Regions from separate parts of the Streptomyces sp. NPDC051133 genome, predicted to be linked through region 2. Evidence: predicted binding sites of a transcription regulator. Region 2 holds the regulator's gene; the other holds the start of a gene.
What was found. Region 2 encodes HrcA, which represses chaperone genes, less so after heat shock. Its sites were predicted from a motif close to TTNGCACTCNGNNNNNCNGAGTGCNAA; they were not measured.
Positions count from the first base shown of each region.

Region 1: a site for HrcA is predicted at 4,730-4,756, ahead of groES (co-chaperone GroES). Genes of this name have one in related genera too.

Region 1 covers NZ_JBFBBK010000034.1:28,844-35,308, reverse strand. Annotated here, with positions in the region: gene AB0N17_RS30240 (MOSC domain-containing protein) at 1-95, shown strand, start outside; gene AB0N17_RS30235 (SDR family oxidoreductase) at 148-921, shown strand; gene AB0N17_RS30230 (ester cyclase) at 998-1,705, shown strand; gene AB0N17_RS30225 (DUF3293 domain-containing protein) at 1,855-2,391, shown strand; gene groL (chaperonin GroEL) at 2,529-4,154, opposite strand; gene groES (co-chaperone GroES) at 4,276-4,584, opposite strand; gene AB0N17_RS30210 (polysaccharide deacetylase family protein) at 4,814-5,557, opposite strand; gene AB0N17_RS30205 (polysaccharide deacetylase family protein) at 5,689-6,465, opposite strand, start outside.
Region 2 covers NZ_JBFBBK010000010.1:120,038-130,300, reverse strand. Annotated here, with positions in the region: gene hemW (radical SAM family heme chaperone HemW) at 1-161, shown strand, start outside; partial or broken gene AB0N17_RS13495 (Uma2 family endonuclease) at 324-524, shown strand; gene AB0N17_RS13490 (DUF3097 domain-containing protein) at 502-1,371, opposite strand; gene AB0N17_RS13485 (MBL fold metallo-hydrolase) at 1,406-2,128, opposite strand; gene hrcA (heat-inducible transcriptional repressor HrcA) at 2,302-3,318, shown strand; gene dnaJ (molecular chaperone DnaJ) at 3,319-4,455, shown strand; gene AB0N17_RS13470 (nitronate monooxygenase) at 4,902-5,978, shown strand; gene AB0N17_RS13465 (16S rRNA (uracil(1498)-N(3))-methyltransferase) at 5,975-6,727, shown strand; gene AB0N17_RS13460 (VOC family protein) at 6,748-7,140, shown strand; gene AB0N17_RS13455 (hypothetical protein) at 7,233-7,778, shown strand; gene AB0N17_RS13450 (PDZ domain-containing protein) at 7,888-10,263, shown strand, end outside.

The sequences.
Region 1 (6,465 bases), on a different contig from region 2:
GGGAGCTGCTGCCCCGGGTGCTGGCCGCCGGCGAGGCGCTGCACGCGGAGACGCTGGCGGCCGCCCGCAAGTACGAGGCGTCCCGGACCCGGTGAGGGGCTGTCACCGGCAGCGGACGCTGTCGGTCCGGGTCACTACCCTTGGGTCATGACAACGGCTCTGATTACGGGATCGACCGCGGGGATCGGTGCCGCGTTCGCGCGGCGGCTGGCGGCTGACGGGCATGACCTGGTCCTGGTGGCGCGGGACACCGGCCGGCTGCGCGAGCAGGCGACGGAACTGCACGACCGGCACGGCATCGTGGTGGAGGTGCTGAGCGCCGACCTGTCCGAGGACAAGGGCATCGAGACGGTGGCCGACCGGCTCGGCGACCGGAGGAACCCGGTCGACCTGCTGATCAACAACGCCGGCTTCGGCAACAAGGGCCGCTATCTGGAAGTCCCGATGGCGGACGAGCTGAAGATGCTCAAGGTGCACTGCGAGGCGGTGCTGCGGCTGACGTCGGCGGCGACGGAGGCGATGCGCGAGCGCGGCCGGGGCGGGGTCGTCAACGTCGCCTCGGTGGCCGCGTTCGTCCCCCGGGGCACCTACGGCGCGTCCAAGGCGTGGGTCGTGCAGTTCACCCAGGGCGCGGCCAAGGACCTGGCGGGCAGCGGGGTCCGGCTGATGGCGCTGTGCCCCGGCTTCGTGCGGACGGAGTTCCACGAGCGGGCCGGGATGGGCACGGACAACATCCCCGGCTGGATGTGGCTGGACGCCGACAAGCTGGTCGCGGCGGCGCTGGCGGACCTCGCGCGCGGCAGGACGCTGTCGATCCCCGACCCGCGCTACAAGGCGCTGATGGGCCTGGTGAAGGTGACCCCGCGCGGGCTGCTGGGCGGGATCTCCTCCAGGACGGGGCGCAAGTACGGCCCGCAGTGACGGGGGGGTGCCGCCGGCGGTCCGGTGCGAAAATGGGCGTGACACGACCGGACCATGGGGGGCCGGAGGCGGTGGCATGACGTTCGTACAGCTCATCGAGTGCAGGACGAGCCGGCTGGACGAGATGAACCGGCTCATGGACGACTGGGTCAGGCGGACCAAGGGCAGGCGCACGGCCACGCACGCGCTGGTCGCCCAGGACCGCTCGGACGCGGCGCACGTCGTCGAAGTGGTGGAGTTCCCGTCGTACGAGGACGCGATGCGGAACTCGAACCTCCCGGAGACCGACAAGATCTTCCGGGAGATGGTCGCCCTGTGTGACGAGATGCCCTCGTTCACCGATCTGGACGTCGTGCGGGACGAGCGGCTGGCCGAGGACACCGTGCGGCGGTTCTTCGAGGCGCTCGCGACCGCGGGCGAGCTGCCCCCGCTCAACGACCTGCTGGACGAGGACGTTCACAGCCACGATCCGGTGAACCCGCAGGACACCATCGGCCTGGACAACGCGCGCAGCGAGTACCGGATGTGGCGGGGCGGCTTCGACTTCGCCTTCACGATCGAGGACGTGCTGGCCCAGGACGACCGGGCCTGCGCGCGCTGGACGTGGAGCGCCACGCACAAGGGCGACTTCCTGGGGATCCCGCCCACCGGCCGGCGGGTCACGATGACCGGGATGACGCTGTTCCGCTTCGGCGCCGACGGCAAGATCGCCGAGACCTGGTGGCAGCACGACCAGCTGGGGCTGATGCAGCAGCTGGGGGCGCTGGACGAGCTGGAGCAATAACGGGTTCGGATTGCCCCCGGCCCCTTGATCCCGGGGCCGCGATCATGAGATCTTGCGGCCTGGCCGACCCCGCCGAGCGTGGCGGGTCGCGTAAGCACCGATCTCCCTGCTGGACAGGTAAGGGGGTCTTCGTTCCTCAGGAGGCCCTTGTGCACGCCATCGAAGCAGCCGTCACGCCCCTCAACTGGGACCTTTACCGGACCGCGGTCGTCGGCATCCGCTTCCGGGACCGGACGGTCCGCGTCGAGCCCCGTCCTTCGGGCACGACCCAGGGATCCTTCCCGGAGCCGGCCGGCGGCTCGCCCGTCCATGTGATCACCGCCTGGAACCCCCTCGGCCGTACCGCGTCGGCCGACGCCAACGCGCGCGCCCAGCGCCTGCTGTCCGACGAGATCCACCGCCGGGGTCTCACCTGGTGGTCCGCGGAGGGCGGCGACGTGCACGGCACCCACCGCGAGGAGAGCGTCGCCGTCGTCGGCCTGAGCGACACCGCCGCGCGCGGCCTCGGGCGCCGCTTCGGCCAGGACGCGGTCTTCGCCTGGACCCCCGGCGCCTGGCGTGTCCTCGCGTGCGGCACCGGCGCCGCGTCGGTGAGCGGGTGGGCGGCGTTCGAGAGCGCTGCGGCAGGCGTCTTCCCGGTCCACCGGCCGAACGGGGCGGGGCCGACGGCTTCCCGGCCGAGGTGACGGACGTACGCGACCGTTCCGGTGAGCGGTGCGCACCCGCCGCAACCGGGCACGGCGCCGCACCAACGCACGGTGCCCAGTCCCCCGCAGGGAACTGGGCACCGTCGGCTCAGCTCAGCCGAAGCTCAGCGCTGCGCTCAGTGGGCGTGGCCGTGGCCGTGGCCCGCGGCGGCCGGCTCTTCCTCTTCCTTCTTCTCGACGACCAGGGTCTCGGTCGTGAGCAGCAGGGAGGCGATGGAGGCGGCGTTCTCCAGGGCGGAGCGGGTGACCTTCACCGGGTCGATGACGCCGGACTTGACCAGGTCGCCGTACTCGCCGGTGGCGGCGTTGTAGCCGTTGCCCTTCTCGAGCTCGGCCACCTTGGAGACGATGACGTAGCCCTCCAGGCCGGCGTTCTCGGCGATCCAGCGCAGCGGCTCGACGGCGGCGCGGCGGACGACCGCGACACCGGTGGCCTCGTCGCCGGTCTTGCCGAGGTTGCCCTCGAGGACCTTGACGGCGTGGACCAGGGCGGAGCCACCACCGGAGACGATGCCCTCCTCGACCGCGGCGCGGGTCGCGGAGATGGCGTCCTCCAGACGGTGCTTCTTCTCCTTCAGCTCCACCTCGGTGGCGGCGCCGACCTTGATCACGCACACGCCGCCGGCCAGCTTCGCGAGGCGCTCCTGGAGCTTCTCGCGGTCCCAGTCGGAGTCGGTGTTCTCGATCTCGGCCTTGATCTGCGCGACGCGGCCGGTGAGGTCCTCGGACTTGCCGGCACCCTCGACGATCGTGGTGTCGTCCTTGGTGACGGTGACGCGGCGGGCGGAGCCGAGCACGTCGATGCCGACCTGGTCGATCTTGAGACCGACCTCCTCGGAGATGACGGTGGCGCCGGTGAGGACGGCCATGTCCTGCAGCATCGCCTTGCGGCGGTCGCCGAAGCCCGGGGCCTTCACGGCGACGGCGTTGAAGGTGCCGCGGATCTTGTTGACGACCAGGGTCGACAGGGCCTCGCCCTCGACGTCCTCGGCGATGATCAGCAGCGGCTTGGAGGCACCCGCCTGGATGACCTTCTCCAGCAGCGGCAGCAGGTCCGCGATGGCGGAGATCTTGCCCTGGTGGATCAGGATGTACGGGTCGTCGAGGACGGCCTCCATGCGCTCCTGGTCCGTGACGAAGTACGGCGACAGGTAGCCCTTGTCGAAGGCCATGCCCTCGGTGAAGTCCAGCTCCAGACCGAAGGTGTTGGACTCCTCGACGGTGATGACACCGTCCTTGCCGACCTTGTCCATCGCCTCGGCGATGAGCTCGCCGACCTGCTGGTCCTGGGCGGACAGCGCGGCGACGGCGGCGATGTCGGACTTCTCGTCGATCGGGCGGGCGGTCGCGAGGAGGTCCTCGGAGACGGCGGCGACGGCCGCGTCGATGCCCTTCTTCAGCAGGGCCGGGGAGGCACCGGCGGCGACGTTCTTCAGGCCCTCGCGCACCAGCGCCTGGGCGAGCACGGTGGCGGTGGTGGTGCCGTCACCCGCGATGTCGTTGGTCTTGGTCGCCACCTCCTTCACCAGCTGGGCGCCGAGGTTCTCGTACGGGTCCTCGATCTCCACCTCACGGGCGATGGTGACACCGTCGTTGGTGATGGTGGGGGCGCCGAACTTCTTGTCGATGACGACGTTGCGGCCCTTGGGGCCGATCGTCACCTTCACCGTGTCGGCCAGCTTGTTGACGCCGCGCTCAAGGGCGCGACGGGCGTCCTCGTCGAACTTCAGAATCTTCGCCATGACAGCGGAAGCCCTCTCGGAAATCTGTGGGAGTAAAGACAACTGCGCCCCGGGCGCCCGGCTTCGTTATCGGTCGCGGGGGCCAGGGGCGCAGCTCAAGAGCAGAAAATGCTCGAGGTGATTACTTCTCGATGATCGCGAGCACGTCGCGAGCCGAGAGGACGAGGTACTCCTCGCCGTTGTACTTCACCTCGGTGCCGCCGTACTTGCTGTACAGGACGACGTCGCCGACCTTGACGTCGAGCGGAAGACGCTCGCCGTTCTCGAAGCGGCCCGGGCCCACGGCGAGGACGGCGCCCTCCTGGGGCTTCTCCTTCGCGGTGTCCGGGATGACCAGGCCAGAGGCGGTGGTCTGCTCGGCGTCGAGCGGCTGGACCACGATGCGGTCCTCGAGCGGCTTGATGGCAACCTTGGAGCTGGTGGTCGTCACGATCCGACCTCCCCCTTCGGAGATCTCACGGGGTTAACTGTCTGAGGTGGCGACCAGGTGGATCCGTCGTCGCGGGTGCCGGACCTGCCCGTCGCGTGTTGGCACTCTCCGGTGGTGAGTGCCAGAGCCGAGACTATGACCGCGATTAGCACTCGGTCAAGCGGAGTGCCAATGCCGTGCGGCGCGTCGGCCGAAGACGGGCCATGCCGGGTCCGCCGCCGGCCGCCGCTCAGTTCAGATAGTCCTCCAGCCGCCCCACCGTCAGCCCCCTCTGCTGCGCCCCCCGCAGCACCCGCACCGTGCGTTCCCGCAGGGTCGGCCCCGACGTCTCGTCCGGGCCGACCAGGACGATGTCGCCGGGGCGCAGGTGGTGGACGCCGTGGGTGTAGACGAGGTCGGTCGGGGTCATGGCGGCGCGCCACAGGACGATCGCCGAGATGCCGCAGCCGGCCGCCGCGTGCAGCGTCGTGCCGTCGTACGCGCCGTAGGGCGGCCGGAAGAGCCGGGGACGGACACCGAAGTGGGCGCGGAGCCGGTCCTGCTGGCCGCAGATCTCGGCGCGCTGGCCGGCGTACGGAAGTCCGGCGAGGGCCCGGTGGTCGAGGGTGTGGTTCTGGATGCCGGCGCCGAGCGCGCGCAGCCGGCCGAAGTGGCCGTAGCCGGGGCCGACGATGCTGTCGGTGAGGAACACGCTGACGGGGAGCCGCAGTTCGCGGACCATGTCGACGAAGCGGGGATCCTGCTCGGAGCCGTCGTCGTAGGTGAGGAAGACGACGGGGTCACGGGTGGGAACGTGGTCGACGACGCGGGGCAGCGCCCGGCCGCCCGCGTGCGGGGTGAGGACGAGGGCGCGGGCGGGGGGCCGGGGCGGGGGCGGCAGGGGCTCGGTCAGCCCCCAGCGGCGGTAGGGCTGGTCGGGCGACGGGCCGTGCGGGTGCACTTGCTCCGCGGCCTTCTTGCCGAGGCGTTCGATGGGGTCGACGGACTGCGCGCAGCCCGCGAGGAGGAGGGTCGCGGCGAGGACGGCGGCCGGGCCCCGGCCGCGCGGCGAGCGCCGCCCGGAGCCGGCCCGTGCCGTCCCGCCCGGCCGGCTCCTCCCGGGCGTCACAGGTAGTCCTCCAGGCGGGCCACGGCGTAGCCCTCGCGCGTGACCTTGTCCAGGAAGCGGCGCATGTCGTCGACCATCGTGCCGTTCCAGTCGTCCCGGCCGCGAAAGTGGGTGAGGACGATGTCGCCGCGGCGCAGCTTCTGGTCGTCCTCGCGGTACTCCCAGTGGTCGACGAAGACCTCCTCGTTCCAGATCGGCGCGTACTTGATGCCGCAGGTCTTGGCGGCGATCAGGGTGTCCTGGTTGTAGTTGCCGTAGGGCGGGCGGAAGACCTTCGGGCGCTCGCCGAACTGCTTCTCCATGATGTCCTGCATGCCGCAGATCTCCTTCTTCTGCTCCTCGTAGGACAGGCCCGGCAGGTACGGGTGGTGGAGGGTGTGGTTGTTGAGGGTGTGGCCGTAGGACTGCATCCGGCGGAAGTAGCCGTAGTCGTCCTTGACCAGGTAGTTGCTGAGGAAGGCGGTGTACGGGATCTTCAGTTCCCGCATCATCTGCAGGAACCGGGGGTCCTTCTCCGAGCCGTCGTCGATGGTGAGGAAGACGATCTTCTGCTTGGTGGGGACGGTGGTGAAGACCGGGGGCAGGTACCAGTCCTCCTGGTGGTCCACCTCGAAGCCGGCCCGGGCGGTGATGACCGGTTTCTTCGCGGGCGGCGGCGGGGGCGTGAGCGGGACTTGTTGCAGCCCCCAGCGCTTGGCCGCGGCGACCAGGCGGGCGTGTTCGGTCAACTGCCCGGCGTGCGGGCCGGGATGGGCGGGGGCGCCCTGTCCGGG
Region 2 (10,263 bases):
GCGTGCCGCTGTCCCTGCTGAAGGAGGACGGCCTCGCGGCGTCCCGGCGCGCGCTGGCGGACGGACTCCTCCAGGAGGGGCCGTACGGGGAGGGGCGGGCCGTGCTGACGCTGCGCGGGCGGCTGCTGGCGGACGCGGTGGTGCGGGACCTGGTGGACTGATCACTCCGGCGAGCGAATCGCCCCGGGACTCCGGTTCGGTCCCTAACCTGGTTCGTAGGCCGCCGCCGTAACAGCACGGTGGCGGCAACCGGAGGGCTGCGGAGATGACTGCTGTGGACGACCGACCGACGACCGCCAGCATCGTGAAGATCTTCGAGAACTCCCGCCTACCTCATCATCGATCCCGTCATGGGCCAGTGCGTACTGCTCACTGAGCCGACGGGCAATGGAGAGGACGCGGATTACCGGTGCCAGCGGACCACCAAGTTCGGCGACCTTACGCCGCTGGAGCCACTCGGCATCGAACTTGACACCAGCGACTTCGCCCCCTACGAGAAGGTCAGGCCCCACCGCTACCCGTGACGAAGTCGATCAGCTCCTCCACCCGGCCCAGCAGCTCCGGCTCCAGGTCCTTGTAGGAGCCCACCCGCTTCAGGATCGCCTGCCACACCGCCCCGGTGTTCTCCGAAGGCCAGCCCAGCGCCCGGCACACGCCCGTCTTCCAGTCCTGCCCCTTGGGCACCGTCGGCCAGGCGTCGATCCCCAGCGCCGCCGGCTTCACCGCCTGCCAGATGTCGATGTACGGGTGGCCGACCACCAGGGCGTGCTCGCTGGTCACCGCCTCCGCGATCCGCCACTCCTTGGTGCCCGGCACCAAGTGGTCCACCAGGACGCCCAGACGGGCGTCCGGGCCCGGGGCGAAGGACTCCACGATCGACGGCAGGTCGTCCACGCCCTCCAGGTACTCCACGACCACGCCCTCGATGCGCAGGTCGTCGCCCCACACCTTCTCGACCAGCTCGGCGTCGTGCCGACCCTCGACGTAGATGCGGCCGGCGCGGGCCACGCGCGCGCGTGCGCCGGGGACGGCGACCGAGCCGGAGGCCGTCCGGGAGGGGCGGACCGGACCCGCGGACGGCCGTACGAGCGTCACCACGCGGCCCTCCAGGAGGAAGCCGCGCGGTTCCAGCGGGAACACCCGGTGCTTGCCGAAGCGGTCCTCCAGCGTCACCGTGCCCGCCTCGCAGCGGATCACCGCCCCGCAGAACCCGGTGCCGGGCTCCTCCACCACCAGGCCCGGCTCCGCCGCCACCTCGGGTGCGGGTTTCTGCTTCTTCCACGGCGGGGTCAGGTCGGCGGAGTACGTACGAGGGCGCGGGCCCGAAGGGCCCTCGTTGGAAGGGCGGTGGCGGGAGACGGGTGGGCGCATTCGGATGACGATAGGAGAAGCGACGTGGCCGTGCTCACGACACGCCGAACCGCGCCGCCAGGGCGTCCCGTTGCCGCCGTACGAAGGCCGCGTCCACCGCCGCTCCGTGCCCGGGCACGTACAGGGCGTCCGCCCCGCCCAGCGCGAGCAGCCGGTCCAGCGCGTCCGGCCAGCGGGACGGGACCGCGTCCAGGCCCGCCTGGGGCTCGCCCGACTCCTCGACCAGGTCGCCGCAGAACACCACCTCACGGTCCCCGGCGACCAGGACGGCGAGGTCGTGCGGGGTGTGGCCCGGGCCGACGTTGGCCAGCAGCACCTGCCGGCCGCCGCCCAGGTCCAGCGTCCACTCGCCGGAGACCAGGTGCTGCGGCGGGACCAGTGCGTCCACCGCCTCGTCCGCGTCGGCCTCCGGCAGACCGTTGCGGATCGCGTCCCCGCGCAGTTCCGCGCGCTCCGACGCCAGCACCGCGTCCGTCCCCACCGCCGCGTACACCTCGGCCCCGGCGAACGCGGACGCCCCGAAGACATGGTCGAAATGGGGGTGGGTGAGCGCGAGATGGGTCACACGCCCGCCGGCCAGCTCCTGCCCCTGGGCCCGCAGACGCGCTCCCTCGGCCAGACTCGAGCCGGCGTCCACCATGAGTGCCGTACCCTCGCCGAGGACGAGCCCCACCGTGCAGTCCCAGCCGGGCAGCCGGCACCGCCCGACCCCGGCGGCCAGCCGCTCCCATCCCAGGTCTTCCCAAGTCACCGTCATACCGCGACGCTAACGGTACGAGGTGGTACGGAACCGAAGGGGGCGGGACCGACCTTGCCCTGTGTGTACCCGACAGCCGTACACTGGGCGCGGGGAACGCTGGCACTCGCACGGGAAGAGTGCCAGGTGGACGACTCGGACGGACGACGGGACGACGTGCTGGAGGTGCGCGCATGCTGAGTGAACGCAGGCTTCAGGTGCTGCGCGCGATCGTCCAGGACTACGTCGGCACCGAGGAGCCCGTGGGCTCCAAGGCGCTCACGGAACGGCACAGCCTCGGTGTCTCCCCGGCGACCGTCCGCAACGACATGGCGGCCCTGGAGGACGAGGGGTACATCGCGCAGCCGCACACCAGCGCGGGACGCATCCCCACCGACAAGGGCTACCGGCTGTTCGTGGACAAGCTGGCGGGCGTCAAGCCGATGACGGCGCCCGAGCGGCGGGCCATCCAGAACTTCCTGGAGGGCGCCGTCGACCTCGACGACGTCGTGGCGCGGACCGTACGGCTGCTCGCGCAGCTGACCCGGCAGGTCGCCGTGGTGCAGTATCCGTCCCTGACCCGGTCCACCGTGCGGCACGTGGAGCTGCTCGCGCTCGCCCCCGCGCGCGTGATGCTCGTGCTGATCACGGACACCGGCCGGGTCGAGCAGCGGATGGTCGACTGCCCGGCGCCGTTCGGGGACGCCTCGCTCGCGGATCTGCGGGCGCGGTTGAACAGCCGGGTCGCGGGCCGCCGGTTCACGGATGTGCCGAAGCTCGTCGAGGACCTGCCGGAGGCGTTCGATCCGGAGGACCGCGGTACGGTCTCCACGGTGCTCTCCACCCTCCTGGAGACACTCGTCGAGGAGAACGAGGAGCGGCTGATGATCGGCGGCACGGCCAATCTCACCCGCTTCGGGCATGACTTTCCCCTCACGATCCGGCCCGTCCTGGAGGCGCTGGAGGAGCAGGTCGTGCTCCTCAAGCTCCTGGGCGAGGCGAAGGATCCGGGCATGACCGTGCGCATCGGGCACGAGATCGCCCACGAAGGACTCAACTCCACCTCCGTGGTGTCGGTGGGCTACGGTTCGGGCGGCGAGGCGGTTGCCAAGCTCGGCGTGGTCGGACCGACCCGCATGGACTACCCGGGAACGATGGGAGCGGTACGCGCAGTGGCACGGTACGTCGGACAGATCCTGGCGGAGTCGTAAGTGGCCACGGACTACTACGCCGTTCTCGGCGTGCGCCGCGACGCGTCGCAGGATGAGATCAAGAAGGCGTTCCGCCGGCTCGCGCGCGAGCTGCACCCGGACGTCAACCCCGATCCGAAGACCCAGGAGCGGTTCAAGGAGATCAACGCCGCTTACGAGGTGCTGTCGGATCCGCAGAAGAAGCAGGTCTACGACCTCGGCGGCGACCCGCTCTCGCAGGCCGGCGGTGCCGGTGCGGGCGGCTTCGGCGCCGGTGGCTTCGGCAACTTCTCCGACATCATGGACGCGTTCTTCGGTACGGCGTCGCAGCGCGGCCCGCGCTCGCGCACTCGGCGCGGCCAGGACGCGATGATCCGGATCGAGGTCGAGCTGGACGAGGCGGCCTTCGGCACGACCAAGGACATCCAGGTCGACACCGCGGTCGTCTGCAACACCTGCAACGGTGACGGCGCGGCCCCGGGCACGTCCGCCCAGACGTGTGACATGTGCCGTGGCCGCGGTGAGGTCTCGCAGGTCACCCGGTCCTTCCTCGGCCAGGTCATGACCTCGCGCCCCTGCCCCCAGTGCCAGGGCTTCGGCACGGTCGTGCCGACCCCGTGCCCGGAGTGCGCCGGCGACGGCCGGGTCCGTTCCCGCCGCACCCTGACGGTGAAGATCCCGGCCGGTGTGGACAACGGCACGCGGATCCAGCTCGCCGGCGAGGGCGAGGTCGGCCCCGGCGGCGGCCCGGCCGGTGACCTCTACGTCGAGATCCACGAGCTGCCGCATCAGACGTTCCAGCGGCGCGGCGACGACCTGCACTGCACGGTCACCATCCCGATGACCGCGGCGGCCCTCGGCACCAAGGTCCCGCTGGAGACCCTGGACGGCATGGAGGAGGTCGACATCCGGCCCGGCACCCAGTCCGGCCAGTCGATCCCGCTGCACAACCGGGGCGTCACGCATCTGCGCGGCGGCGGCCGGGGCGACCTGATCGTGCACGTGGAGGTCACGACCCCGACGAAGCTCGACCCCGAGCAGGAGCGCCTGCTGCGCGAACTGGCCAAGCTGCGCGGCGAGGAGCGCCCGACGGGCCAGTTCCAGCCGGGGCAGCAGGGGTTGTTCTCGCGGTTGAAGGACGCGTTCAACGGGCGTTGACGCGAGCTGCGGCCTGGCTGGGGGTCCGGGGGTCGGCTCCCGGGCGGGCACGGTCAGCCGGGGTGGCAGGGGTTGTTCTCGCGGTTGGAGGACGCGTTCAACGGGCGTTGACGCGAGCTGCGGCCTGGCTGGGGGTCCGGGGGTCGGCTCCCGGGCGGGCACGGTCAGCCGGGGTGGCAGGGGTTGTTCTCGCGGTTGGAGGACGCGTTCAACGGGCGTTGACGCGAGCTGCGGCCTGGCTGGGGGTCCGGGGGTCGGCTCCCGGGCAGGCACGGTCAGCCGGGGCAGCAGGGGTTGTTCTCGCGGTTGAAGGACGCGTTCAACGGGCGCTGATCCGGCCGGGCGGAAAGGGGCATGGGCGGTGCCGCGGCACCCCCTATGCCCCTGGCCTATGCCGCGGGAAGCCCGGATTCGGACTCTTTCAAAGGACGTGACAACATGCGGTCATGTCCTCCGCGCTGACCGATCTCTTCCCCCACCCGATCGTGCAGGCTCCCATGGCGGGCGGCGGTTCCGTCCCGCAGCTCGCCGCCGCCGTCTCCGAGGCCGGCGGTCTCGGATTCCTCGCCGCCGGTCTCAAGACCGCCGACGGCATGTACCAGGAGATCAAGCAGCTGCGAGGGCTCACCGGCCGCCCCTTCGGCGTGAACGTGTTCATGCCCCAGCCCGAATACGCCGAGTCGGGAGCGGTCGACCTCTACGCCCACCAGCTGGCCGGCGAGGCCGCCTGGTACGACACGGAGCTGGGCGACCCGGACAGCGGGCGGGACGACGGGTACGACGCCAAGCTCGCCGTGCTGCTCGACAACCCGGTGCCGGTGGTCTCCTTCCACTTCGGCGTGCCGAGCCGCGAGGCCCTCGACGCCCTGCGCCGCGCCGGGACCTTCACCCTGGTCACCGCCACCACCGCGGAGGAGGCCCGCGCGGTCGAGCGGGCCGGCGCGGACGCGGTGATCGCCCAGGGCGTGGAGGCCGGCGGCCATCAGGGCACGCACCGGGACATCCCGGAGAACGACGGCTCCGGCATCGGGCTGCTGTCCCTGATCGCGCAGATCAGGGAGGCCGTCGGCATACCGGTCGTCGCCGCCGGCGGTCTCATGCGCGGCAGCCAGATCGCCGCCGTCCTCGCGGCGGGCGCGAGCGCGGCCCAGCTGGGCACCGCCTTCCTCGCCACCCCGGAGTCCGGCGCCCACGCCCTGCACAAGCAGGCACTCACCAACCCCCTGTTCGCGCGCACCGAGTTGACCCGCGCCTTCTCCGGCCGCCCGGCGCGCGGACTGGTCAACCGCTTCCTGCGCGAGCACGGTCCGTACGCCCCCGCCGCGTACCCGGAGATCCACCACCTCACCACTCCGCTGCGCAAGGCCGCCGCCAAGGCCGGGGACGCCCAGGGCATGGCGCTGTGGGCCGGTCAGGGGCACCGGATGGCCCGGGAGCTGCCCGCCGGGCGGCTGGTGGAGGTGCTGGCCGAGGAACTCGACGCCGCCAGGACAGCGTTGTCGGCCGAGGGAGGCCCGAGATGACCGCTCCCGTGTTCCTCGTCGACTCGCTGGAGGGCGTGGGCCCCGGCTCGGTCGTCGACGTCACCGGCCCCGAGGGGCGGCACGCGGTCTCCGTGCGGCGGTTGCAGCCCGGGGAGAACGTGGTGCTCACCGACGGCGACGGCCGGGGGGCGGCCGGGGTCGTCGTCAGCGTGTCGGGCAAGGACCACCTGGTGGTCGAGCCGTTCGAGTTCCCGGTGGAACCCGAGCCCAGCCCCCGTATCACCGTCGTCCAGGCCCTGCCCAAGGGCGACCGGGGCGAGCTGGCCGTGGAGACGATGACGGAGACCGGTGTCGACGCGATCGTGCCCTGGCAGGCCGCCCGCTGCATCACCCAGTGGAAGGGCGACCGGGGCCTGAAGGCGCTCGCCAAGTGGCGGGCCACCGCGCGCGAGGCCGGCAAGCAGTCCCGCCGGCTGCGCTTCCCGGAGGTCGCGGACGCGGCGAGCACCAAGCAGGTCGCCGCGCTTCTCGCCGAAGCCGACTTCGCCGCCGTGCTGCACTCCGACTTCGAGCACACCAGCGTGCCCCTCGCCACCGCCGAACTCCCCGCCCGCGGCGACATCGTGCTGGTCGTCGGCCCCGAGGGCGGCGTCTCCCGCGACGAGCTCGCCCTCTTCGAGGAGGCGGGCGCGAAGGCGTGCGTGCTCGGTCCCACCGTGCTGCGCACATCCACCGCCGGCACCGCCGCCACGGCCCTCCTGCTGGGCCGCACCGGCCGCTGGTCCTGACACACATCTGGGGGAAAGCCATGGAACTCGCCCAAGTGCGGCTCCTCGTCACCGACTTCGCCGCCTGCTACCGCTTCTACGCCGACGTCCTCGGCCTCAAGCCGCAGTCCGGCGCGACCGGGGGACCGTACGAGAAGTTCAGCCCGCACACCGGCTCCGCGGGGATCGCGCTGCAGGACCGGGCGATGATGGCGCAGATCCTGCGGGAGCTGGAGGAGGCCGCCACCGGGCACCGCTCCCTGGTCGTCCTGCGCGTCGACGACCTGGACGCCTACTGCGCGGAGATCACCGCCCGGGGCGCGACGCTGCTGCACGGCCCGGCCCCGATGACCGACCGCATGCGCGTGGCCCACCTCAGGGACCCCGAGGGCAACCTGGTGGAACTCCAGCAGTGGCTGCTGCTGCGCGGCTAGCTTCCCTCCTGCGCCCCTCGGGGACGCCCCGAACGGGTGAGTGGCCGTAAGCGACCTTCCCCGGTGCCGCCGCCGGTGGCACGCTGCCCTGCATGGGGGTTCTGAGAGGGAATCGACGCCGTGTGCAGGTCGTGGCCGCCGCCGGGCTGGTCGTGGTGGCCGGTGGGGCCCTGGTGGCGTGTCAGCCCGGTGATCTCGACACCGTGACCGCCGCCTACACCACCGACACCACCGCGACCGCCAAGCTCAAGCAGCAGCACGTCGACGTCAGTTGGCTCAGCTGCACCGGCGACTGGGGGGACCACGGCCCGGCGGCGAGGACGCCCGCGCCGAGTGAGACCACCGTCGTCTCCGTCGACTGCCAGGGCGAGACCCGGGACCGGCGGAAGATCACCGTCACCGGGAAGGTGACCAAGGCCGTCGACGGCGCCTGCGTACGCGGCGATCTCACGGCCAGGGTCGGCGGCAGGCGGGTGTTCCACGTCGACGGACTCGGCGACTGCGGTGCCACGCCCGGACCGACGTACCGGCCGCCCACGTACGGGCCGGGAGGCGGAAAACCCACCGTGACGGTGACCGTCACCCGGACCCTGTGGTGCAAGGGCGATCCCACCTGCTGGCCCGTCGAAGGCAAGTGACCGCGCGGCGTGTGACGGGAACCGCGAGCGGGGCCCACCGGTCACTGCGTACAGTGACGGGGTGACTCAGGGTGCCGCCTATCTCCGATATCCCCATGTGCACGGCGACTTGGTGACCTTCGCCGCCGAGGACGACGTCTGGCTCGCGCCCCTCGACGGCGGCCGGGCCTGGCGGGTCAGCGCCGACAACACGCCGGTGACCCAGCCCCGGATATCGCCGGACGGGCGGTCCCTCGCCTGGACCTCCACCCGGGACGGCGCACCCGAGGTGCATGTCGCCCCCGTCGACGGCGGCCCCGCCGAGCGGCTGACGTACTGGGGCAACCGCCGCACCGAGGTGCGCGGCTGGACACCCGACGGGCGGGTGCTCGCGCTCGGCGCGCAGGGCCGCCCCACCTTCCGCCACACCTGGGCGCACGCCGTCCCGCTGGACGCCGGGCCGGCCGAGACCCTGCCGTACGGGCCCGTCGGCGCCGTGGCGTTCGGGCCGGCCACCGTGCTGCTGTCCGCGCCGATGGGCCGCGAGGCCGCCCACTGGAAGCGCTACCGGGGCGGCACGGCGGGCAAGCTGTGGATCGACCGCGACGGCGACGGCGCGTTCGTCCGGCTGCACGAGGAGCTCGACGGCAACATCGAGTGCCCGGTGTGGGCGGGCGACCGCATCGCCTTCCTCAGCGACCACGAGGGCACCGGAGCCCTGTACTCCTCCCTCGCCGACGGCTCCGACCTGCGCCGGCACACCCCGCTCGACGGGTTCTACGCCCGGCAGGCGGCCGGCGACGGCAGCCGCGTCGTCTACGGCTCGGCCGGTGAACTGTGGCTGCTGGACGACCTGGAGGGCGCCGAACCGCGCCGGCTGGACGTACGGCTCGGCGGCCCCCGCACGGACCTGCGGCCGCACCCGGTGAACGCCTCCCGCTGGTTCGGCGAGGCTTCCCCCGACCACACCGCCCGCGGCAGCGCCGTGTGCGTGCGCGGTGGTGTCCACTGGGTCACCCACCGCTCGGGACCCGCACGCGCCCTCGCCGCCGTCCCCGGCGTCCGGGCCCGGTCCCCGCGCGCCTTCCGCGCCGAGGGCGAGGAGTGGGTGGTGTGGGTGACGGACGCGGAGGGCGCCGACGCCCTGGAGTTCGCCCCGGCCACCGGCCTCGCCCCCGGCGCGATCCCGCGCCGGCTCGCCGCCGGGCAGCTCGGCCGGGTCCTGGAGCTGGCCGTGGCACCCGACGGCAGCCGGGCCGCCGTCGCCGCGCACGACGGCCGCCTCCTGCTCGTCGAGCGGGAGACCGGCGAGGTCCGCGAGGTCGACCGCAGCGACGACGGCGAGGTCTCCGGACTCGCCTTCTCGCCCGACTCCGCCTGGCTCGCCTGGGCCCACCCCGGCGCCCGCCCGCTCACCCAGCTGCGCATCGCCCACACCACCGACCTGTCGGTCACCGAGGCGACACCCCTGCGCTTCCAGGACTACGCGCCCGCCTTCACCCTCGACGGCAAACACCTCGCCTTCCTCTCCAACCGCGCCTTCGACCCGGTCTACGACGAGCACGTCTTCGACCTGGCGTTCGTGGTGGGCGCCCGCCCGCACCTGATAACGCTGGCCGCCACCACCCCGTCGCCGTTCGGCCCGCAGCGCCACGGCCGCCCCTTCGAGGCCTCCGACAAGGACGAGACCCCCGACAGCGAGGGCACCCCGGCCACCCGCGTCGACCTGGACGGCCTCGCCGACCGGATCGTGCCCTTCCCGGTCGAGGCCGGCCGCTACTCGGGCCTGCGCGCCGCCAAGGACGGCGTCCTGTGGCTGCGCCACCCCGTGCAGGGCGTCCTCGGCGCCTCCCGCGCCCACCCCGAGGACCCCGACCCGCACACCGAGCTGGAGCGGTACGACCTCGCCCAGCGGCGCCTGGAACACCTGGCGTCCGACGCCGACCACTTCGAGGTCAGCGGCGACGGCAAGCGCGTCCTGCTGTGGACCGACGGCCGGCTCCGGGTCGTCCCCAGCGACCGCCGTACCGGCTCCGACGACGACGGCGACACCAGCGTCACCGTCGACCTGGCCCGTGTCCGGCAGACCGTCGACCCGGTCGCCGAGTGGCGGCAGATGTACGACGAGACCGGCCGCCTCATGCGCGACCACTTCTGGCGGCCCGACCTCGGCGGCGTCGACTGGGACGGCGTCCTCGACCGCTACCGCCCCGTCCTGGGCCGCCTGGCCACCCACAGCGACCTCGTCGACCTGTTGTGGGAGGTGCACGGCGAACTCGGCACCTCGCACGCCTACGTGATCCCGTCCGGCGGCCGGCGCGGCGGGGCCCGGCACGGCCTGCTCGGCGCCGACATCTCCCGTCACCAGGACGGCGGCTGGCGCATCGACCGCATCCTGCCCTCCGAGACCTCCGACCCGGACGCCCGCTCCCCGCTCGCCGCACCCGGCGTCGCCGTCCGCCCCGGCGACGCGATCATCGCCGTGGCCGGCCACCCCGTCGACCCG